DNA from 3 places in the Peribacillus sp. NPDC097895 genome. Region 2 is predicted to be linked to each of the others. Evidence: riboswitches for the same ligand, from Rfam matches in the RefSeq annotation. Region 2 holds a riboswitch; each other region holds the start of a gene.
The links. Region 2 has a riboswitch for S-adenosylmethionine ahead of ACQKMH_RS13160 (Fur-regulated basic protein FbpA). Riboswitches for the same ligand answer to the same signal wherever they lie in the genome.
Positions count from the first base shown of each region.

Region 1: linked by a shared signal. The riboswitch ahead of ACQKMH_RS07710 (bifunctional homocysteine S-methyltransferase/methylenetetrahydrofolate reductase) and the one ahead of ACQKMH_RS13160 (Fur-regulated basic protein FbpA) in region 2 are both predicted to bind S-adenosylmethionine.
Region 3: linked by a shared signal. The riboswitch ahead of ACQKMH_RS17080 (methionine ABC transporter ATP-binding protein) and the one ahead of ACQKMH_RS13160 (Fur-regulated basic protein FbpA) in region 2 are both predicted to bind S-adenosylmethionine.

Region 1 covers NZ_JBNNSH010000001.1:1,590,573-1,598,573, forward strand. Annotated here, with positions in the region: gene ACQKMH_RS07705 (MOSC domain-containing protein) at 454-1,104, shown strand; SAM riboswitch class I at 1,218-1,316, shown strand; gene ACQKMH_RS07710 (bifunctional homocysteine S-methyltransferase/methylenetetrahydrofolate reductase) at 1,420-3,267, shown strand; gene metH (methionine synthase) at 3,260-6,709, shown strand; gene ACQKMH_RS07720 (polysaccharide deacetylase family protein) at 6,809-7,576, shown strand; gene ACQKMH_RS07725 (dioxygenase family protein) at 7,652-8,001, shown strand, end outside.
Region 2 covers NZ_JBNNSH010000002.1:381,510-389,510, forward strand. Annotated here, with positions in the region: gene ACQKMH_RS13120 (ABC transporter ATP-binding protein) at 1-514, opposite strand, end outside; gene ACQKMH_RS13125 (Bax inhibitor-1/YccA family protein) at 1,009-1,644, shown strand; gene ACQKMH_RS13130 (acyl-CoA thioesterase) at 1,872-2,414, opposite strand; gene ACQKMH_RS13135 (M15 family metallopeptidase) at 2,547-3,011, opposite strand; gene ACQKMH_RS13140 (DinB family protein) at 3,161-3,643, opposite strand; gene ACQKMH_RS13145 (SGNH/GDSL hydrolase family protein) at 3,930-4,631, opposite strand; gene ACQKMH_RS13150 (N-acetyltransferase family protein) at 4,856-5,362, shown strand; gene ACQKMH_RS13155 (aspartyl-phosphate phosphatase Spo0E family protein) at 5,454-5,648, opposite strand; gene ACQKMH_RS13160 (Fur-regulated basic protein FbpA) at 5,903-6,115, opposite strand; SAM riboswitch class I at 6,255-6,359, opposite strand; TPP riboswitch at 6,521-6,625, shown strand; gene tenA (thiaminase II) at 6,724-7,413, shown strand; gene thiW (energy coupling factor transporter S component ThiW) at 7,429-7,950, shown strand; gene thiD (bifunctional hydroxymethylpyrimidine kinase/phosphomethylpyrimidine kinase) at 7,919-8,001, shown strand, end outside.
Region 3 covers NZ_JBNNSH010000003.1:150,295-158,295, reverse strand. Annotated here, with positions in the region: gene ACQKMH_RS17085 (O-acetylhomoserine aminocarboxypropyltransferase/cysteine synthase family protein) at 1-1,207, shown strand, start outside; SAM riboswitch class I at 1,325-1,437, shown strand; gene ACQKMH_RS17080 (methionine ABC transporter ATP-binding protein) at 1,603-2,637, shown strand; gene ACQKMH_RS17075 (methionine ABC transporter permease) at 2,630-3,298, shown strand; gene ACQKMH_RS17070 (MetQ/NlpA family ABC transporter substrate-binding protein) at 3,314-4,150, shown strand; partial or broken gene ACQKMH_RS17065 (IS5/IS1182 family transposase) at 4,238-4,611, opposite strand; gene sufC (Fe-S cluster assembly ATPase SufC) at 5,641-6,426, shown strand; gene sufD (Fe-S cluster assembly protein SufD) at 6,442-7,743, shown strand; gene ACQKMH_RS17050 (cysteine desulfurase) at 7,743-8,001, shown strand, end outside.

The sequences.
Region 1 (8,001 bases), on a different contig from region 2:
TCGGGAATGGGCATGTATGAAAGAATGGATTGCTGAAAATACATATGTAAAGCATGTACAAATAGAAAAGCGGTATAGGATGCGGATAATGAACGAAATAAAGAGAAGAAATTGGTGGTTGAGAAAGAAGGCAAAAAAAATTCGCTCCCTAAAGAGCGACAATGAGGAATTCAATCGTGAAAATCAACATATAGGCGAACAGTTGTAGTTTTCGACTATATATTGTGTTCATATTCTATCATATTTAATTCTGAAATAGCAACAAAATTACAATAACTAACCTATGTTTTTTTCTGGTAATCAATGATATTAGGCCAATTTAATGGTTGAAGGGGGGCTTTTGCATTTTCTGATCTGGTAGATTCTTTCAAATCACTATAGAATAAAATGGATTTTTAGTATAATTTATTCATATTGGGATGATATAAATTCAATAGGATTGGAAGAGGCAAAATGGAAAATGGTAAAATCGTATCACTTCATGCAGGAAAGCCAAAACAGGAAAAATTTTCGAATGTTGATATCTTTTCAGCCATGGATAAACAAGCACAGGATAAAGTGACAGTGACTAAATTAGGCATAATTGGCGATGGGGTTGGTAATGTAAAGTTCCATGGAGGCACTGATCGGGCTTTGTGTTTTTACCCCGTTGAACATTATTCATTATGGAATGAAAAATTCGCTAAAAGGCTGGATATCCCTGCATTCGGTGAAAATTTAACTGTAGCGGGGATGAAGGAAGAGACAACATTTATCGGTGATATATATCAAATAGGTGAAGTAATTGTTCAAATTAATCAAGGGAGGATTCCTTGCTCGACGATTTCCCACTTTAACCAGGAACCTAAGTTTTTGGAATTCGTCTTTAAAACTGGTTACACTGGTTACTTTGCAAAAGTCATTCAAGAAGGAACGATAAAGAAACAAAATGAAATCGTGCTATTAGATCGTTTGCAAGAAAAAATCTCCGTTCATTATGCTACAGAGGTGATCCTTCATAATCGGGATGGGCTGGATGGGGCTTACACGTTGCTTACTCTAGATTCGCTTGCGGAAGACTGGAAACAGAGGGTAGAAAAGAGGGTTCAAGCTGCAAAGGATTGAATGATTTTTGGAAAAAGTAAAAAAAATGATGATTAAGGTATTGAAATTGACAGATTATTGATGTAAATTAAATATAAATTAATTTTGAAATCTTGTGACAATTATATAAATGGATCTTATCGAGAGAGGTGGAGGGACTGGCCCGAAGAAACCTCAGCAACCAGCCTAGGCAAAGGTGCTAAATCCAGCAAGCAGAGCTTGATAGATGAGGAGAATGTTTCAAAAAACCTTCTTCTTTGAGAAGGTTTTTTTTCTTTTCTCTCATACTCATAAAAAACGACAAAAACAGGATTGTTTTTGAGAGAGGGTGTAATGATGAATTTTCGTAAAGAATTAAAAGAAAGAATGTTAGTTGGCGAAGGGGCAATTGGAACCTTATTGTACTCTTATGGTATCGATCAATGTTATGAGGAATTAAATTGCACGAATCCACATCAAATAGAATCCATCCATCGCGCCTATTTAGAAGCAGGCGCAGATATCCTTCAATCGAATACATATGGAGCCAATTTCAACAAATTGAAACGGCATGGACTTGAAGATGAAGTAAGCAGGATCAATCGCCAGGGAGTCATCCTGGCTAGAAAAGCGGCAAAAGGCAAGGCATATGTCTTCGGTACGATAGGGGCGCAGCGGAGTATACGGAAATCGGATTTAAGCATGGAAGAAATTAAGCGAGGTTTTCGTGAACAGCTATACAGTCTGCTGATGGAAGATCCGGATGGAATTCTCCTTGAAACATTTTATGACCTGGAAGAACTGGAAACCGTGCTGCAAATCGTTAAAAAAGAAACGGAACTGCCAATCATCGCAAATGTTTCAATGCATGAACTGGGTAACCTACAAAATGGAATCCATTTAAATGAAGCATTTCAAAGACTGGAGCAATTGGGTGCCGATGTTGTTGGAGTGAATTGCCGTCTCGGTCCACATCATATGATTCGTGCCTTAGAAGAAGTGAATTTGCCAAAGCAAGCCTCGATTGCCATTTATCCTAATGCCAGTCTCCCGGATTATGTGGATGGAAGACTTGTCTATAAAGCAGTGCCGGAATATTTCGGTTCAAGTGCCCTGGAACTTCGAGAGCAAGGAGCAACGATCATAGGAGGGTGCTGTGGAACGACTCCTCTACACATTCAAGCTGTAAAGAATGCGATTGAAAGTCTGGTCCCAGTGAAAGAGAAAATTACGAAATCCCGTGAGATAGAAATAATTGAAGTGAATGATAGGGAATTGGAACTCCCTCTGTACGAAAAAGCCAAAACGGAAAGAACAATTCTTGTAGAACTTGATCCTCCGAAAAAGTTGGGAATAGAAAGTTTCATGACTGGTGCGGAAGTTTTGAAAAATGCAGGGGTCGATTCGATTACTTTAGCGGATAATTCACTTGCTTCACCAAGGATATCGAATGATGCACTTGCTAATTTACTGAAGAATCAATTGAATATAACGCCAATGGTGCATATAACATGCCGTGACCGGAATTTAATTGGCCTGCAGTCACATTTAATGGGCCTGCAGACGGTGGGGCTGAACGAGTTATTGATCATCACCGGAGATCCCTCTAAAATAGGGGACTTCCCTGGTGCCACTTCCGTTTATGATTTATCGTCGTTTGACTTGATAAGCATGGTCAAACAATTTAATGAAGGTGTCTCCTATTCCGGCCAAAGTTTGGGGCAACGGTCAAATTTTAAAATTGCCGCAGCATTTAATCCCAATGTGAAATATTTGGATAAAGCCGTACAGCGGATGGAAAAGAAGATTGCCTGTGGAGCTCAATCCTTTTTGACACAGCCAATTTATTCAGTTGAACAGATCGAAGAAGTATATGAAGCGACAAAACATTTAGAAACACCAATATTCGTTGGAATCATGCCCTTGACAAGCACACGAAATGCCGAATTCATCCATAACGAAATCCCGGGTATCAAATTGCCTGATAATGTTAGAAGGGCTATGGCTTTAGCAGGGAATGACCCAGTAAAGTCAAGAATTGAAGGCGTAAATATCGCGAGAGAGCTAGTGGACGCAGCAAGAGAGAAATTCAAGGGCATTTATTTAATCACACCTTTCCTCCGCTACGAAATGACGGCGGAACTTACGAAATATATTAGAGAAGTCGATAGTAAACAGACATCAGGGGTGGCAATACATGAATAAAAAAGCGATTCAAGAGCAATTGGATTCTAAGATTCTTCTTCTTGATGGAGCCATGGGAACAATGCTTCAGGCGGAGAATTTAACAGCAGAGGATTTTGGCGGGGAACAGTTCGAGGGCTGCAATGAGTACCTATCATTGACGCAACCGGAAATCATTCAATCCATCCATGAAAAGTATTTAGCAGCAGGTGCTGATATCATTGAAACAAATACCTTCGGAGCCACAAGCATCGTACTTGACGAATACCAAATAAGCACGATTGCTTACAAGCTTAATAAAATTTCAGCAGAGCTAGCCGTTAAAGCTTGTGAAAAGTATTCAAATGATGAATGGCCGAGATATGTAGCTGGCTCGATGGGTCCCACTACAAAAACGCTTTCCGTAACAGGTGGAACGACTTTCGATATTTTAACCGAGTCTTATGAAGAACAGGCACTCGGCCTATTGGATGGCGGAGTAGACTTGCTATTGGTGGAAACCTGTCAGGATATGCTAAATGTCAAGGCTGCCTTTTCCGGAATCAAAGCAGCTTTTGCTAAAACCGGAAAAGATGTGCCTGTCATCATATCAGGTACGATCGAACCGATGGGCACGACACTTGCTGGCCAATCGATAGAAGCTTTCTATTTATCTGTTGAACATATGAAACCAGTGGCAGTCGGACTGAATTGTGCAACAGGCCCGGAATTCATGATAGACCACATTCGTACGCTTGCAGATATAGCAAACAGCGCCATCAGTTGTTATCCGAATGCAGGACTCCCTGATGAAGAAGGTCACTATCATGAGTCACCGACTTCCCTTGCAGAGAAAATGAAGCAATTTGCTGAAAAGGGTTGGGTCAATATCATTGGGGGATGTTGTGGTACGACTCCTGAGCATATTAAGGAACTATCCAGGGTCCTTGAGGGCATCCAGCCCCGTACAATAACGGAATCTGCCCATGGCCATGCCGTATCAGGCATAGAGCCGCTCATTTATGATGATTCTATGCGTCCTTTATTTGTAGGTGAGAGAACGAATGTTATCGGATCTCGAAAGTTCAAAGAGCTAATTCGTGGGAAGCATTACGAGCCAGCTGCGGAAATAGCGCGTGCCCAGGTGAAAAAAGGCGCCCATGTCATTGATATTTGCCTTGCTGATCCTGATGGGGATGAGCTTGGCGATATGAAGGAGTTCGTAGAAGAGGTCGTCAAAAAAGTCAAAGTCCCATTGGTCATCGATACTACTGATGAAGCCGTACTTGAACAAGCGTTAAAACATTCACAAGGAAAATCCATCATAAATTCCATTAACCTTGAAGATGGTGAAGAACGCTTTGAAAAAATTGTACCATTCGTCCATCAATATGGTGCTGCCGTCGTGGTAGGGACGATTGACGAAATTGGGATGGCCGTCGATGCCGAACGGAAAATCGAAGTGGCTACACGGTCTGTGGACTTACTTGTTAATAAGTATGGAATAAACAAAAGTGACATCATTTTTGATCCACTGGTTTTTCCTGTTGGTACGGGAGATGAACAGTATATCGGATCTGCGTTAGAGACAGTGAAAGGAATTAAGGCTATCAAAGAAAAGTTTCCGGAATGCTTAACGATACTTGGCATTTCGAATGTTTCTTTCGGTCTGCCAGCAAGGGGAAGGGAAATTCTAAATGCCGTTTTCCTCTACCATTGTACAAAAGCCGGTCTCGATTATGCGATCGTGAATACAGAAAAACTTGAACGTTTCGCTCTAATACCTGAAGAGGAAGTGAAATTGGCTGAAGCACTCCTGTTTGATACATCTACAGAAACTTTAGCTATCTTTACTGAGTTTTATCGTGGAAAAAAAGCGGAGAAGAAGGACAATGGTGTCATTCTGCCATTGGACGAACGTTTAGGTAATTATATTATCGAAGGAACGAAAGAAGGATTAATTGAGGATTTAAATAAGGCCATTGAGCGCGGTGATACCCCATTGGAAATCATCAATGGACCATTGATGGATGGAATGAGTGAAGTGGGACGGTTATTTAATGACAATCAACTTATAGTTGCAGAAGTACTTCAAAGTGCAGAGGCAATGAAGGCGGCAGTATCTCACCTTGAGCCACTCATGGAAAACTCTGAAGATAGTGCTAAGAAAGGAAAAATCCTTTTAGCGACAGTCAAGGGAGACGTACATGACATCGGCAAAAACCTGGTGGATATCATCCTATCCAATAATGGCTATGAAGTCATTGATTTGGGAATCAAGGTCGCACCGCAACAAATCATTGAAGAGGTCCGTAAACATGAACCAACCATCATTGGCCTATCTGGTTTACTTGTTAAATCAGCACAGCAAATGGTTTTAACCGCACAGGATTTAAAACAAGCGGGAATAGACACCCCAATTTTAGTGGGAGGGGCAGCTTTATCCCGTAAATTCACCGATTTTAAAATATCACCAGAATATGGCGGCTCGGTTTTATATGCCAAAGATGCGATGGACGGTTTGGCTGTAACCAATATTTTGCATGATACGGACAAAAAAGTGGTGTATTTAGAGGAGTTGGTCGAGAAAAGAGAAAGATCGAAGGCTAATGCCGCTATTGCAGCCACATTGGAAAAACCAGTGCGGAAGCAGTCCACTGCTGCTCCTCTAAGCAATGTTCCTGTCCAAATACCACGTGATATCAAGCGTCATGTCCTGAAAAACTATCCATTGGATGTCATTCAGCCATACATTAATCGGCAAATGTTGATTGGGCATCATTTGGGGCTAAAAGGCAAAGTTGCCGAATTACTAAAACAGGGGAATGAAAAAGCAGTACAGCTGAATAGTCTTATTGATGAATTGATTGAATTCTTAAAGAACGAACCGGACTACGGCTTACAAGCGGTTTATCAATTTTTCCCTGCTCAAAGTGAAGGAGACAGGCTATTGGTATACAACCCGGATAATCATAAGGAAGTTTTGGAGACATTTGACTTCCCACGGCAAGATACGAGTCCGCACCTTTGTTTAGCTGACTTCGCCAAGCCGGTCTCCTCAGGTGAAATGGATTATGTCGGCTTTTTCTTGGTTACTGCCGGAAAAGGGATCAGAAAATGGGCAGAAAAGCTAAAGCTTGAAGGTGATTTCTTGAAAAACCATGCCCTTCAATCACTTGCTCTCGAAACAGCTGAAGGATTCGCGGAAAGAATACATCAATTAATGCGTGATGATTTAGGTATAAGCGATCCGATAGAAATGTCTATGAAAGAGCGTTTTGCAGCTAAGTATACGGGACAAAGATTTTCATTTGGTTATCCAGCTTGTCCTAATCTGGAAGATCAGGAGAAGTTATTCCGCTTGTTACAGCCTCAAGATATTGGCGTGGAATTGACTGAAGGATGCATGATGGAGCCTGAGGCTTCCGTTTCAGCCATTGTATTTGCTCATCCAGAAGCTCGCTACTTCAATGTCGATCGATAACACGAAGGTAAGGCAGCGGTATTTTTTACCGCTGCCTTATTGCGCATGAAACCCCTCGATTGGTACATCTTAATGGTCAAAAGGAAGGGGATGCAATTTATGAAGGATCTGCTTAAAATATTTCTTTCCATGGTGAGTTCTTTCATTATCATTTTGTCCATGACCAATGTGCAGGCCGTTAAAGTACATGCAATGGTTCCCGAAGAGATGACACCGCTCGTAAAAAGTAAAGAAGATCAGAAATTCGCTTATTTGACTTTCGATGATGGTCCATCTTTGAATACCATGGATATATTAGATATTTTGGACCGCTATCATGTTAAGGCAACATTTTTCGTAAAAGGTAATGAAGAACCATACGCAAAGGAATATTATCAGGAAATGATTTCCCGGGGTCATGTGATTGCCCTCCATTCCTATACACATGATTATTCCATCGTTTATCGATCAACTGAAAGTTTCTTTCAAGATTTGAATAGGCTTGAAACCATGCTGCAAAAAGAGTTTGGGATAAAAACCCGTATTGTACGCCTTCCTGGCGGCTCGAATAATCATCTTCGGCATCAGGCTGCAACCAAGCCCATCATAAATGGAATCCTTCAACAATTATCGGAAAAAGGGTATATTTACTTTGATTGGACCATCGATTCAACAGATGGCATCAGTCCATCAATAAGTGAACAACAAATCATTAATTCCGTACAAAAAGGGACGAAAGATCAAAAGCATGTTAATATCTTATTGCATGATATCAATAGTATGAAAAATACAGTGAAAGCATTGCCGGATATTATAGAATACCTAAAAAAAGAAGGGTATAACTTTGATACTATTGATGAGACAACTCCAAAAATACAATTTAATTGATGAACACATTGATTATATATAGTAAATTAAGGTATAAGGTATTGAGATTACATTGCGAAAGGATTTATCGTTTCTATGATGCCATCATTGTTTTTATCACATGGAACACCTCTATTAGCGTTGGAAAAGAATAGCTACACTTCCTTTTTGAAGGATTATATGAAAGATATGAATAAACCTGCTGCCATCGTTATATTGTCTGCGCATTGGGAAAGTGAGGAGCAGTTAATTTCGGCAGTGAAAAAGCATGAAGTCATTTATGATTTTGTTGGTTTTCCTGAAGAGATATTCCAGATAACATATCCTGCTCCGGGATGCCTGGAGCTGTCAGATCAAATATTGACCTTGTTGTCCAAGATAGATGTATGGGGCGAACTTGATGAAAGGCGCCCCCTTGATCATGGAGCATGGGGGCTTTTACACAT
Region 2 (8,001 bases):
AAGCAATGGCAATCGATATCATTGCCCTTTGCCGCATTCCACCCGAGAGCTCATGGGGATATTGCTTGTACGTCCGCTCAGGATAAGGAATTCCTACTTGTGTTAAAAGTTCGATCGTCCTTTTCCTTTTTTCATCCACGGAAAGGTCAGTATGGTAATCAAGATTTTCCTCGATCTGTTTTCCGATGGTCATTAGTGGGTTCAAAGCCGTTAAAGGTTCCTGGAATATCATCCCCATTTCCTTACCTCGGACCTTATTCATTTGCGTATCATTCAACGTCAGTAGATTTTGATTTTTATATTTTATGGTTCCTTCGGATTTAGTCCTTTGTTTATTGTGTAATTGCATGATAGATAAGGCCAATGCACTCTTTCCACAACCTGATTCTCCAACAACGGCTACAATTTCATTTTCATTAACTGTAAACGAAACATCATCCACCGCTGCATGATATTTGTTCCGGATTCGAAATGAGGTAGTTAAGTTTTCTATTTGCAATATAGCTTTATTCATCCTTGCTCCCCCTAAACTATTTTATCGGGAAAATAATTAATCTTCTGATAATTAGTTAAGATTTTAATCAATTTTTAACAATTACACAATAGTTTTGATGCAAATTAATTACATTTATTTCATTTTTTATAACTTTAGGAATAATTTTCTGGTATAAAAAATCGTTTCCTTTATAACTGTTATACAGTAAAGTTATGCAGTCATATAAAATGCATAGAATAAATATTTTTGAATTTATTATTTCAAGATATTAAAAAGCACTCTTTGTATGAACTAAATGAACTTGTTGCTCCCACTGCTATCAATAAAAAAACACGTTAAATATTTTAATATTTCAGAAAAATTAGTTCGAAGGTAGGACAAACATAAATACACATTTCTTTCATATATATTTCAAGACTTAGAAAAAAACACCTTTATTTAATTACAGGCAATGAAACCTTTTTGAAACTAATTCGTAGAAAACGGTATAAAATAAATAATGAGGTGATTGAATGTATTCTCAAACTGTACAAACATATATGCCATCCGTCATGCGGACGTTCGCTTTATCTCTTGCCGTATCCGTATTAGGGATGGCACTAGGCACTCTTGTTCCCCCCTCTTTGTTTCTTCCCTTAGCGATCCTCGAAATTGCCATGTTGATCGGAGCATTCATCATGCGGAGGAAAAAAGCGATCGGTTACACATTCTTGTATTTATTCACATTTATTTCAGGAATTACCACCTATCCGATAATTGCTCATTACTTAGCAGTTGCAGGGGCTAATGTGGTTATCTTAGCGGGTATTACGACGACTGTTGTATTTGGCGGTCTAGCAATTTATGCTACAACTACCAAAAGGGACCTTTCTTTCTTGGGAGGAATGTTATTTGCGGCCTTGCTTGCGTTAGTGGTCATTAGTATTTTTAACATTTTCTCTCCTTTAAGCTCTACTGCGATGCTGATCTTTTCATTTATTGGGATTTTAGTTTTCAGTGGATATATTTTATACGATTTCAATAGAATGAAGCATTACGGGGTGACAGCTGAAGAAGTACCGCTCATGGCCTTGAATCTATATCTTGATTTCATTAACCTTTTCATTAACATCTTACGTTTCTTTGGTATTTTAGCAAGCGATGACTAAATATGAAGTGAATTATAAAGGATAAAGTATGTAAGGACGCTTGGACTTTTACCAAGCGTCTTTTCACGTAAATGTTCGAATACTGGCAAAGCATCCTTCTTTGATAAGAATATCCCTCAAGTCATTTTACTTCCCATGACAAGATTAAAAGACCAAATCACAATGCAATTTGGTCTCCAATTGGTACGATTCTTTCATTAAACAAGAAATGTGGAGCTATTCGTCTCTTATTTATATAATCCTGGATTCGATTGATCGGTCCAAGGCAGTTTCACTCCGAAGGTACTTGCAATGAACTGTGTTTCTTCTCTTCTTTTTTTCCTTACTTGTGCCCGTTGTTTTGCCGATTCATTTAAGTTCATTTCCATCTCTGTTTCAGGAACCAAACGTGGAACCGGTATTGGTTTACCTTCCTCATTTATGGCCACAAAGGTCAAAAAGGAAATGACGCATAAATTCCGGTCCCCTGTAACTAAATCCTCTGCAATCACCTTTACGATGATCTCCATTGATGTTCTGCCCGTATAAGTCACGAAGCTTTCCAGGCAAACTGCATTTCCTTCGTGAATAGGGTGCAGGAAATCGACAGAATCAGTTGATGCCGTAACAACGTTGCTTCTCGCATGACGCATGGCGGAAATAGCTGCTACATCATCAATGTATGCCATTAATTTGCCTCCGAACATCGTACCAATATTATTTGTATCAGGCGGGAGGACAAGGCTTGTTTTTATGACCAAAGAGTCCCGGCAATTTTTTATTTCTTCCATGGTGACTGCACTCCTTTATGTCTATTTCTCACTAGTCCACTTTATCGAATTCTTACCTGTAAAGCAATTCACATGCTTATTTTCCTGCTTTCAGTCAAATTTATTCGACATAAAATAAAGCAGCCCCCTAACTCACTGTCCATTTGGCTGCTTACCTTGCTGCAGCTCTCGCAGGCTCAATCCAAATGTCATTTGTAAATGAGGATAATCCTTAAACCCTGCCCAATCCCCACCCCAATCAAAACCTAACCCTTTAGCGATTGTGACGACTTCCATCCAATCCGATTTCCCATTATCATTGCCGTCATATTCCATATCCCAAATGGCCTCGCCCTGTTTGTTTAGAAGGGCAAAATCTATTGCCAAGCCGAAATTATGAAGCGACTCCCCGCCTTTTGCATTCGTTACGATGTTCCCCTCAGTTAAACGGCCTTTTTCATAGAGTGCATTTTGCTCGTCTAAAGAACGGAATCCTGCTGTAATGATTACCGTGATGCCTAATGCATTAGCCTGTTGAATGAGTTCATCTTTTTTTTCGGCAACGACCGGGTGCAGCTCGTCAGTCAGTTTGATATCATCTAGATCAGGTGGCAGCATATACTTGATCAAGAGTCCCAACAACAATCCGAATAACCCCAATACAAGACAGGCCCTTAACCATTTAACTTTCACTGAACGATCCTTCCTTTACGAATAACTGTCTGAAAGTGAAAAACTCAACCAAAGACGGATGAGTTTTTCTTCCTTTATATCTTTGATTTCAATTCCTCTATTTGCTTTAAATGCCTTTTTTCATGCAGTCCCACAAACGGAATCCATTGCTTCAAGCTTAATTCTTTAAACAGCGGGTGGGGGAAAGACTTTTGTTCGAGATCATTTTCTTTTGCATGGTCAACAAGATGTAGAAATGCTTTACGGGATTCGGATAACTTATTCTTAACCTCATTCAAAGTTTGGAATGACTCTGACGGAATGACATATGGCGGGGCCTGTACCTTCACTTCGCGATTTAAAGTGAGCTCGATCGGTTTATCTCCTGCAGGAATCCTCGAATCGCTTTTCAATTTATCAGCAATGCTCTTTGTTATGGCCCTCTCCATTAAATATAAATGATCCAATACCTGTATGATGCTCCAGCGGCCTTCTTCTGGATGGGCGTTCAGCTGTTCATCCGATAGTCCGGTTACAGCATTTAACAGTTCTTCTCTGATTTTTTCATTATCATTCATTTTAGCATCCCCTCTTCTAGGCATGGTTAGTCTGCATTAATTATTCCATGTTATATATGAATGTGTAAAATAATAATACTTTTTTGCGCCTTAGCGCGGATCACTGAAATTTGAAGAAACAACCAAAACTCAGAGACAAAGAAGATCCCTTTGAACCTTCACTAACTATCCATTTATTTACTGGTTGAATTCGTGATAACATCCTGAATGGAAAATTTGATACAGATGAGGAGATCAATGAACTAACAAAAGCGGCAAATACACAGAAAGAATTCTGTGCATTGAATTACTTGAAATCGTAACTTTCCAAAATCCGATTCGTAATCAGCTGATACCCTTTTTCATTTGGATGAATCATATCACTGAAATACTCCGATTTCTTTTTATTTTCAAAAAGATCATTGGTAGGAATGTATATCATGTTCTTATCCTTTTCCACTATCCTCTTTATTGATTGGTTATAGTCCTGGATGTGCTTTTCAAGTTTTTGATTGTCTTTAATTGGGTTATAGAGTCCTACCACTAGTATAATTGCTTTATCGTTTTCCTTCATTAGAGTTGAGGTAATTTTATCCAGGTGTTTGATGTACTCCCGTTTACCCCTATCGATTTTACGATCACTTATTTCCTCCAAGTTCCCACCGTTACTATTGATAAAGTCATTCGTTCCAATATAAACGATGAAAGTACTTGCTTTATCAAGTTTCGTTTTAATGCGATAGTCATCAAGCTGTTTGATAACACCATCCGTTTCCTGTCCCTTTATACCGTAATTCCAAAAAGTCACTTTTTGTTTGGAGTCAGGATTATTCAATTCATCCTCCAGCCCCTCTACATAGCCTTCCCCATCCTTATCACCTTTTCCATAGGTTAATGAATCTCCAAAAGCCATCACCCTTTGCATATCCTTCGACTCGGAAGCTTGAAATTTATACGCAACAAAACAAATACCTAGTACAATAATTAATAAACCTGCTATTTTTTTCATTTTTGTTTCTCCTTTGTATATTCAATATGAAGTATTTCATTTTTTAAATACCCAAAATTCTGCATTCTTAACAATAAAAAAAATTGTCAGATAAAGAGTAAAAAGTGTATGATAATATAAAACTTTCAATGGAATAGGTTTCGCTCACCTTTCCTTCATAATTCGTGAGCTGATGACTCTTTATTCCGGAAATTGAAAATATATGATAGATAGGAGTTTAAATGATGGACGAGTACATAGAGTTTAGGGAAGCAGAACGGTCGGATTTACCCAAAATTGTTGAAATATATAATTCCACAATTGCTTCAAGAATGGTTACTGCAGATACGGAACCCGTTTCCGTACAATCGAGGATTGAATGGTTTGAGAAACATAACTCAGAAAGTCGACCGCTGTATATCATTACTATAGAAGGAAAAACTGCAGGGTGGATGAGCTTTCAATCTTTCTATGGTCGGCCCGCCTATAATTCTACGGCGGAGATCAGCATTTATATTGATGATTATTTCCGGGGAAAAGGAATTGGACGAATTTCGATTCAAAAGGCAATAGAAGTGAGCCCAAAATTAGGGGTGAAGACTCTATTAGGTTTCATATTTGCTCACAATATACCTAGCCTGAAGCTTTTTTCAAAATTCGGTTTTGAAAAATGGGCAAACTTACCACAAGTTGCCGAACTGGATGGCATTGAACGGGACTTGGTCATTCTTGGTAAACGTATCGATATTTAAATATAATTATTTAAAAGCTATTGCCTTCGGCAGTAGTTTTTTTAGTTTAAACGCAGAAGTCTATTATGAAACTTGACCCCAAACGGCGAGTTTAAAAATGCCTATAAACATTCTGATGCGCGAAATATTCAGATTCTCTTTTCTTGGCTAATGCATTTAACAGGGTATCCAGTTCTTGACTTGCTTGAATAGTTAGAAAACTGGTAAACCCATAAATTGCTGCCAATTTAATCATTTCCTGTCTTTTCTCTTCTATTCTTTCAACAGTTACCTTTCGACAATGCATTCTATATACACCTCCCATTAATTCAATTTTTTTACACTTATCACTATAATGAAACTTATAGTTAAAATCAACCATTTTTAGGGATTTAATTGTGTTATTTTGTATGATAATTGTGACAAAAAGCCTACTTTTTTCTTAATATATGTATTTTTTGTGACATCCCTCTAAATAGACATAAATAAAAAAAGCATTCACCCCTTGTAACACTGCGAATGCTTTCAAATATCCCTTATCACAAGATAATCTATCGTTTACTAAGTCATCCATTCCGAAGGTGTCTCGTTATTAGGTCTATTTATAACAATTTTATATTCATCTTCCAGTACTTTTAACGGGGCATCATAAAGGTGCCTTTCATCCGAAGTTTTGTATACTCCATTTGCCAATAACTCTTCAATCAGCAATGCCTTCCTCTGTTCGATCCTCTTAATTAATTCTGCCATGTAAATGGCCCCTTTCTTATTCATCTTAGAGCCTGCTTCAAAATGTAACAGATTTCATTATCACCAAATTATATATACCATTTCTATTATGTCACTAAACGTTATTTCACAAAAATAAAAGCCCCTTCTAATTCAAGAAGAGGCTGCAGTGTCCGTACGGCTCTTCTTATCTTCCAAGCGTTAGCTTGTTGGATGTAGCACAGTTCCCAAAATGGGTCTGCTGCCGAGGTTTCGTTGGGCCAAGTCCCTCCACCTCTCTGGATAAGAATTCTATTTATATAATTTGATGTAGAGATGATTTTATCCCAATTATCAACAAAAGTCAATTGCCCAGTTTTCCCTTATTTCAAGGCTATATATGGTTTCCTCATGCAAATTTGGGTTGCATTTTCTTCGCTTTCTGATATGATGTCAGTAATTACATACAATTCACACCACTAGGGGAGTCTTTTTTAAGACTGAGATGGAATTTGTTCCGGACCCTTTGAACCTGAACCGGCTCATACCGGCGGAGGGAAGTGGATGATATCGTCCGTACACTGACTTTATCCATCTACCCCGTTCCGTTTTTTTAGGATCGGGTTTTTTTATTGGATTAAAACAAAAGGGACCATTCTAAAGGAGGATGAACAATGGAGAATACTAATTTAGGAACCTTCAGTGATAGACTTCACGAACGTGCAAAAGGAATTTGGAAAAGGAACCATTCACATCCTTTTGTCCAGGCAATTGGCAACGGCACTCTTCCTGAAAAGAAATTTGCCTATTACTTGAAGCAGGACTATATCTATCTCATGGATTATTCCAAGCTCTTTGCCTTAGGTGTCATTAAAGCTCATAATGTCGAAACCATGGCAAAGTTTGCGAGTATCTTGAATGAAACCCTTCAAGTGGAAATGGACATTCATCGGCAATATGCTTTGGAATTCGGTATAAGTTCAAAGGAATTAGAAAATACAGAACCAACTCCAACCACGCTAGCCTATACAGGTTACATGCTAAATGCCGCTCAGCATGGGACTTTAGCAGACCTGATCGCCTGTCTCCTACCATGTGCTTGGGATTATTATGAAATCGGTTTGAAATTAAAAGCACAAAATGGTGAAGCATTGGATAATAATCGTTATGCCGCTTGGATTAAATCCTATTCATCTCCTGAATTCGGCGAAGCACACAAGTGGCTAATTGGTTTGTTAGAAGAATTAATCGAAGGCATGCCTGAAAATGAACTTCTTAGATTAGAAAAGCACTTTTTGGTGACTTCCCGCTATGAATATTTATTTTGGGAAATGGTTCAAAACGAGCAGGATTGGCCACTGTAGGTCGTTGACATGATGATGAATCCAATCAAGAAAATGACGCTGACCGCCATGATCACGGCCATCACGACTCTAACCAGTTCCTTTATATACATCCCTGCCGGATTTGCAAAAATCTTTCCTATTCAGCATCTCGCAAATGTCATGACAGCCGTATTATTGGGACCTGCTTATGCTGTAACACAAGCTTTTTTAGTTTCCATCATTAGAAACATATCTGGTACCGGTTCAATTTTCGCCTTTCCGGGCAGCATGATCGGTGCACTTTTGGCTGCCGTTCTATATCGAAAAACACAAAGCTTAAATTTCGCTTGTTTAGGGGAAGTGATAGGAACCGGGATTCTTGGGTCCCTAGCTTGCTATCCACTGGCGGTTCTCATTTTGGGAGATAAAGCAGCCCTTTTTGGGTTTTTGCCAGCTTTTATGATTAGTTCATTTGCGGGTGCCATTTTAGCTTTCATATTACTGAAAATACTATTCAAAAATAATTATATGAAGGGGTTTTTTTATGAAAACAGCATTAACCATCGCAGGCTCTGACTCAGGGGGCGGTGCAGGAATACAAGCAGATTTAAAAACATTTTCTGCACA
Region 3 (8,001 bases), on a different contig from region 2:
CTTGTTCAAAGACACCGACCATGCAGCAAATTTATTTGGCTTAAAGGAGAATGGCTATATCTATTCTCGACTCCATAACCCCACGGTCAGCGTTTTCGAGGAGAGAATGGCCTTATTGGAAGGCGGGATCGGCGGATTGGCAACAGCAAGCGGAATGGCGGCCATTTCCCTGTCAATCTTGAATATTGCCGGTGCAGGGGATGAGATTGTTTCAGCCTCTACATTGTATGGTGGTACGTATAATCTTTTTGAGAATACTCTCCCTAAATATGGGATTAAAGTGAAATTCGTCTCCCCTGATGACCCTGAAAATTTTAAAAGGGCGATTACGCCAAGAACAAAAGCCATATTTGCCGAAACAATTGGAAATCCAAGCTTGAGAGTCCTAGATATCGAAGCGGTAGCGGATATCGCCCACGATGCCGGCATACCTTTAATTATCGATAATACCTTCGCTACACCATATCTTTGCAGACCCATTGATTTTGGAGCGGATATTGTCATCCATTCTGCTACAAAATGGCTATTGGGAAATGGGACGACATTAGGCGGTGTCATTGTGGATGGAGGGAAGTTCGACTGGAACTCGCCAAACTACCCTGGCTTTACCGAGCCTGATCCAAGCTACGATGATCTCGTATATTCGGAGGCAGTGGGACCCGCTGCTTTTATTACAAAAGCCCGAGTGCAATTACTTCGTGATTTAGGCCCTGCGTTAAGTGCCCAAAGTGCATTTCAGTTTACGCTTGGACTTGAAACGCTGCATGTAAGAATGAAAGAGCATATCTCGAACACCAAGTCTGTCATTCAATATTTGAAAAATCATCCGGCCGTGACCTGGGTTTCATATCCTGCTAATGAGGATCATCCGGATAAAGCCCTTGCAGATAAATACTTGCCTAAGGGAGCAGGATCGGTTGTGACCTTTGGAATACAAGGTGACCGTGAGGCCGGAGCGAAACTTATCAATTCGGTTGAATTATGGTCCCATGTAGCGAATGTTGGGGATGCTAAGAGTTTAATCATCCATCCCGCCAGCACGACCCATCAACAATTGAATGATGCAGGTCTGGCGAAAGCGGGTGTGAGTGCTGATCAAGTCCGCCTATCCATTGGGATAGAAAATGTTGAGGATTTAATTGAAGATTTAGAGCAGGCAATTGAAAAAGCAACGAATATCGTCTCCTTGGCTTCTAAAACGATTTAAGGAAAAGACAAGTTCATATTATTATAGAAATATTATACATTGCACTCCTTTTTTATCTATGATAAAATTTCACCATACTAAAGAACTTAATGATGTACAAAATATTCTATATATTAGCTCTTATCAAGAGAGGTGGAGGGATGTGCCCGATGAAACCCGGCAACCGACAAGGAGATTTCCTTGGAAAGGTGCCAATTCACACAAAGTTTAATCACTTTGGAAGATGAGAGGAAGGCCAATCTTTTTACCTGCCTTTCTGCTCATGCAGAAAGGTTTTTTCTATTCCATATTGGGGAAACCTTTGCATGGGCAGTGAAATTGGTAAAAGCACAAACTAATTATGTAGAGAAATCAACTAAGTTCATAGGTTTTATTGGATAAAGAGGTGAGTATTAATGATTACATTGACTAATGTCAGTAAGCTGTTTCGAACAGGAAAAGGAAGCAGTGAGACGATCAAGGCTGTAAATAATGTAAATGTTGAAATAAATAAAGGCGAGATTTTCGGTATTATTGGCTACAGTGGAGCTGGGAAAAGTACTTTGATCAGAATGCTCAATGGCTTGGAAACGCCCACGGAGGGATCCGTTGTGGTGGCTGATAAGGAAATTTCTAAGATAAATGGGGCAAAGCTTCGTATGGCCCGTCAAGAAATCAGCATGATTTTCCAACATTTCAATCTATTATGGTCCAGGACCGTCCAAGAGAACATTTCCTTTCCGTTGGAAATTGCAGGAGTTTCGAAATATGAACGCACCAAACGTGTGAACGAATTAATCAAGTTAGTCGGACTGGAAGGCAGGGAAAAGGCGTATCCATCGCAATTGAGCGGTGGGCAAAAGCAAAGGGTGGGAATAGCCAGGGCTCTTGCCAATGATCCTAAAGTGCTGCTATGTGATGAAGCGACTTCTGCTTTAGATCCACAGACTACTGACTCCATACTTGAATTGCTTGTTGACATCAATCAGCGCCTTGGGCTAACGATTGTGTTGATAACACATGAGATGCATGTAATACGTAAAATCTGTCACCGTGTGGCTGTGATGGAAAGCGGGCAAGTTGTTGAACAGGGACCTGTCCTGGATGTTTTCAAGAATCCTAAAGAACAAATGACAAAGCGTTTCGTGCAACAGGTAACGGAACCGGAAGAAACGAAAGAAACAATGGACCATTTACTCGAACGCTTTCCTGCAGGTAAAGTTATTCAACTGACCTTTGTAGGGGACCATGCCGAAAGCCCGTTGATCACCAAGCTCGTACGTAACTACGAGTTGGACGTTAATATCGTTCAAGGTAAGATATCCCAAACCAGAAGCGGTTCATATGGAACGCTGTTCATCCATCTTGATGGCACAGAGGATGAAATGCTCCGCGCAATCGAATTCATTAAAGAACAGCAGGTAGGCGTGGAGGTGATTACTCATGCTTGAAGAATTATTGCCGAATGTGGATTGGGAAGACATTATTGAAGCAACGAAAGAAACACTATATATGACAAGCATATCTGTAGTAGCTACCTTTTTTATAGGCATACTATTAGGGTTGATCCTGTTCTTGACAGGGAAAGGGAATATGTGGCAAAACCGGACGGTTAACGTGGTTATGAGTGCTGTCGTTAATATATTCCGTTCCATTCCGTTTCTTATTTTGATCGTGCTGCTCATTCCATTCACTAAAGCACTTGTCGGTTCCATGATTGGTGAGAATGCTGCACTGCCAGCACTTATTATCGGTGCGGCCCCATTTTATGCACGCATGGTTGAAATCGGCCTCCGTGAAATCGATAAAGGTGTAATTGAAGCTGCCAAATCCATGGGGGCAAAAACGAGCACGATCATTTGGAAGGTCCTGCTTCCAGAGTCGATGCCGGCCCTTATTTCCGGGATTACGGTAACATCGATTGCATTGGTCGGCTACACAGCAATGGCTGGTGTCATCGGTGCAGGAGGGCTTGGTAATCTAGCCTATCTGGACGGCTATCAAAGAAATCACAATGACGTTACTCTTGTAGCGACTATCGTTATTCTAATTATCGTCTTCATAATTCAAATTATTGGAGATATGATTACATCTAAATTGGATAAAAGATAAAGGGAGATGAATTGAATGAAAAAGTTTTTGGGATTTGCATTAATTTTAGTGTTATCGATCGCTTTGGCGGCTTGTGGAAGTGAAAAGGATAAAAGTGGCAGCGATACGGATAAAGAATCGAAGAAATTAGTAGTAGGTGCATCAAATGTTCCGCATGCTGAAATCCTTGAGAAAGCAAAGCCAATACTTAAAGAAAAAGGCATCGATTTGGAAATCGAAACATTCCAGGACTATGTTTTACCGAATAAGGCATTGAATGATAAGGAATTGGATGCTAACTATTTTCAACACTTACCTTTCTTAGAGTCGGCAATTAAAGAGAATGGATATGATTTCGTCAATGCGGGCGGGATTCACATCGAGCCTATCGGTTTATATTCACAAAAATATAAAAGCATCGATAAACTTCCTGATGGAGCAACGATCATTTTAAGCAGCTCTGTCGCTGACCATGGCCGTGCTTTATCACTGTTGGAAAGGAATGGCCTCATCAAGTTGAAAGAGGGCATCGATAAAACGACAGCTACAACGAAAGACATCATTGAAAATAAGAAAAACTTTAAATTCGACGCTGAATATGAAGCGGCATTACTTCCGAAAATCTATGAAAGCGGCGAAGGCGATGCTGTTTTGATCAACTCTAACTATGCAATCGACGCTGGCTTGAATCCATTGAAAGATTCAATTGCGATCGAAGATTCCGAATCACCTTATGTGAATGTCATCGCTGTAAATAAAGGCGATGAAAATAAAGAAGAAATCAAAGCTCTTGTAGAAGTATTGCATTCTAAAGAAATCAAAGATTTCATCCTTGAGGAATACAAAGGTGCGGTTGTACCAGCGGATAAATGATTCAAGAATGGCCTGATTTAATTCGATCGCAGTTTGTAGACAAAAAGGTTTCGGAATGGTCACATTCCGAAACCTTTTTGATTTTTTATTGGATTTGAAGCACTTAAAGCGATTTGTACTTTCGATGCCCTCTGTATTTGTTGTTGAGTGCTTTAAAATCCTGCCGATGGGCAGAGATAACAATCAAAACGTTCATATTACACATGTCATGATTGCGGAAGTATCCTTCTTTTGTTCGAGGAGGTGTATAGGGTTAGGCTGGTGTTTTGTAAGTTGCATCTGCGGCAACAGCTTCAATCAGGTTTTCCAACTTTTTCAATAACTTGTTCAATCAGATGCTCTAAGATACGACTATCATGCGTATTTCCGGTTGTTACTATCGTCCCAAATACAAATCCGTTACGGTCTGCTGCCGCATGAAATGAATAGGAAAACTGTTTTGTTCGTTCATCTTTCACATAACATAGAGAAGTGAGAAGTAAGGCGCTTGATCATGGGAACCGTAACCTAAAACCAACGGTATCATGTTGTTTTCAACTTCTTCAATCGTTTTACGCATGAAACGAAAAAAGACTGTAGGCAAAAGTGGTTCTATTTAATTGTTTAGTCTTAGTGGATTGGAACGGAAGGTACGAGACTCCTGCGGCAAAAGCGAGTGCCCTACGTTCCAAGTAACGTTCAAATTTTAAAATCCTAAAAAAACTGTAGACAAACTCAATTATCATCCAGTTTGTCTACAGTCAGAGGCCTGATTTAATTCGGGTCGGTTTTTTATGTTTAAAGTGTGAATAGTAGGGTAAAAGGTTAAAGAAAGAAATAAAATGAAACACAAATTTGAAAGGATGGTTCACTATCAATACTCTAGAGTTAAATGTAACAAGCGAAATGGAAAAGGCGATGCAGTCTTCACATGGGATTGGCTACAGTGAGTACAGTAGAAACTTAGACCTCCGTATTGAGGTTGAGAAAGAACGAGATAGGGAACATGAAAAGTGCAACAAAATGGTCCTAGACCTACAACGTAAAATTCACGGCTAAGCATATAAAAGAGTTCTTTAAAAGATCGGTCTGTAGAGGTAAAATGATAAGTGGTCCAGAAAATAAGGGTTTCCTTATTGGATTATCTTACATAACGCCAAACAGTCCGATTTTTTTCTTTTCAAAGTGAAACGTTCATACCTTCCAATCAAATCTTTTGAACATATAATAATAAGCAACGAAGATTTGCCGAATAATAAGATAATTTTAACAAAAGCTAAATAAGGCTTAATATGCTGTATGTTGGCTATAACTGTTAGTATTATTAGAATGGGACAGGTTTTCACCATGTAAGAAATAGAAACCCCTATCTATATTAGTTGATTCTAAATTGGATTTGTTATAAAATTGGAATGAGAATAAAGTGAGAATGCTTTTACGAAAATTATAGTAAAGAAAGTAATCTTTACTTTCTGGTAATAAAATAGGAATTAGTTCACGGAGGTATTATTATGTCAGCTTCTACATTAACGGTTAAAGATCTTCACGTATCTATTGAAGGTAAAGAGATTTTAAAAGGGGTTAACCTTGAAGTTAAAGGTGGAGAAATCCATGCGATCATGGGACCTAATGGAACTGGTAAATCAACTTTATCATCAGCAATCATGGGTCACCCAAAATATGAAGTAACAAGCGGAAGCATCACATTCGATGGTGAAGACGTTTTGGAAATGGAAGTCGACGAGCGTGCTCGTGTCGGTCTATTCCTTGCTATGCAATATCCAAGTGAAATCAGTGGTGTTACAAACGCCGACTTCTTACGTTCTTCCATTAATGCACGCCGTGAAGAAGGCGATGAAATTTCATTAATGAAATTCATTCGTCAAATGGACCAAAAAATGGAATTTCTTGAGATGGATGAAGATATGGCACAACGCTATTTAAATGAAGGTTTTTCCGGCGGAGAGAAAAAACGTAACGAGATTCTTCAATTAATGATGATTCAACCTAAAATTGCAATTTTAGATGAGATTGATTCAGGGCTTGATATCGATGCACTTAAAGTCGTTTCAAAAGGAATCAATGAAATGCGCGGAGAAGACTTTGGGTGCTTGATCATCACTCACTACCAACGTCTATTGAATTACATCACTCCTGACTATGTACATGTTATGATGCAAGGACGTGTCGTTAAATCAGGTGGTCCTGAACTTGCTGCCCGCTTGGAAGCGGAAGGTTATGATTGGATCAAACAAGAATTGGGCATTGAAGACGAAACTGTTGGCGAAGAAGCGTAAGTAGGAGGATTTGCAATGACTACAGAAACGAAATTACCGTTTGAACAAGAGGATATAAGCTCTTATTCAACTAAAAATAACGAGCCTGCTTGGCTTTCAGAGCTACGGATTCAAGCGTTTTCTGAATTTGAAAAGCTCCCTATGCCAAAGCCGGATAAAACGAAAATTGACAAATGGAATTTTACTTCTTTCAAGACCCATGCGGTTGAAAGTGAAGCTTTTGCCTCTATAGAAGAGCTTCCGGAAGAAATTAAATCCATCATTGAAGAAAATGGAAACTTATACATTCAACGCAACAATACGCCGGCGCATATCAATCTGTCAGCAAATGTGAAAGAACAAGGCGTCATTTTTACGGATATTTTAACAGCGGCTCGTGACCATGCTGAGCTTGTGCAAAAATATTTCATGAAAGACGGAGTTAAAATAGATGAGCATCGTTTAACAGCACTACATGCTGCATTGGTTAATGGGGGAGCATTCCTTTATGTTCCGAAAAATGTAGAAGTCAAAGAGCCGATTCAATCGGTATTCCTATTGGATAATCCAGATACTACACTTTTCAACCATGTATTGATCGTAGCGGAAGATAATAGCTCTGTCACATATGTAGAGAACTATTTCTCGACTGTTGAGTCTAACGAAGGGATTGCCAACATCGTAACTGAAGTATTTGCGAATGCAAATGCAAAAGTGGAATACGGGGCGGTCGATACCCTTTCAAAAGGCTTTACGACTTACGTTAACCGCCGTGGGGTGGCAGGACGTGACGCTCGTATTGAGTGGGCACTTGGCCTGATGAACGATGGAAATACGATTTCAGATAACACAACATATCTAATGGGCGATGGCTCGCACGGTGATACTAAAACCGTTGTAGTCGGTCGCGGGGAACAAAAACAAAACTTTACGACAGCGATCATTCATTATGGCAAACGCTCTGAGGGCTATATCCTTAAGCACGGTGTCATGAAAGACGCGGCATCATCCATTTTTAATGGAATTGGAAAAATAGAGTATGGTGCTACAAAGGCCAATGCCGAACAAGAATCACGCGTACTGATGTTAAGTGAAAAAGCACGCGGAGATGCCAATCCAATCCTTTTAATTGATGAAGATGATGTAACGGCTGGTCACGCCGCTTCTGTAGGTCGTGTTGACCCGCTTCAACTGTATTATTTAATGAGCCGTGGTATTACGAAGAAAGAAGCAGAAAGACTTGTCATTCACGGATTCTTGGCCCCAGTTGTTAACCAGCTTCCTATTGAGGGAGTTAAAAAACAATTAGTAGCGGTCATTGAAAGGAAAGTACAGTAATGAACCCATACGAAATTCGTAAGCTTTTTCCGATATTAGATCAAGAAGTCAACGGTCAGCCATTAGTTTATTTAGATAGTGCTGCAACCTCCCAAAAACCGGCTGCAGTGATTGAAGCGATTGAGCAATATTACCGTGGATACAACTCGAATGTTCACCGCGGAGTGCATACACTTGGAACAAAAGCTACGGATGCGTATGAAGGTGCACGGGAAAAGGTACGTAAATTCATTAATGCTTCTTCTACAGAAGAAATCA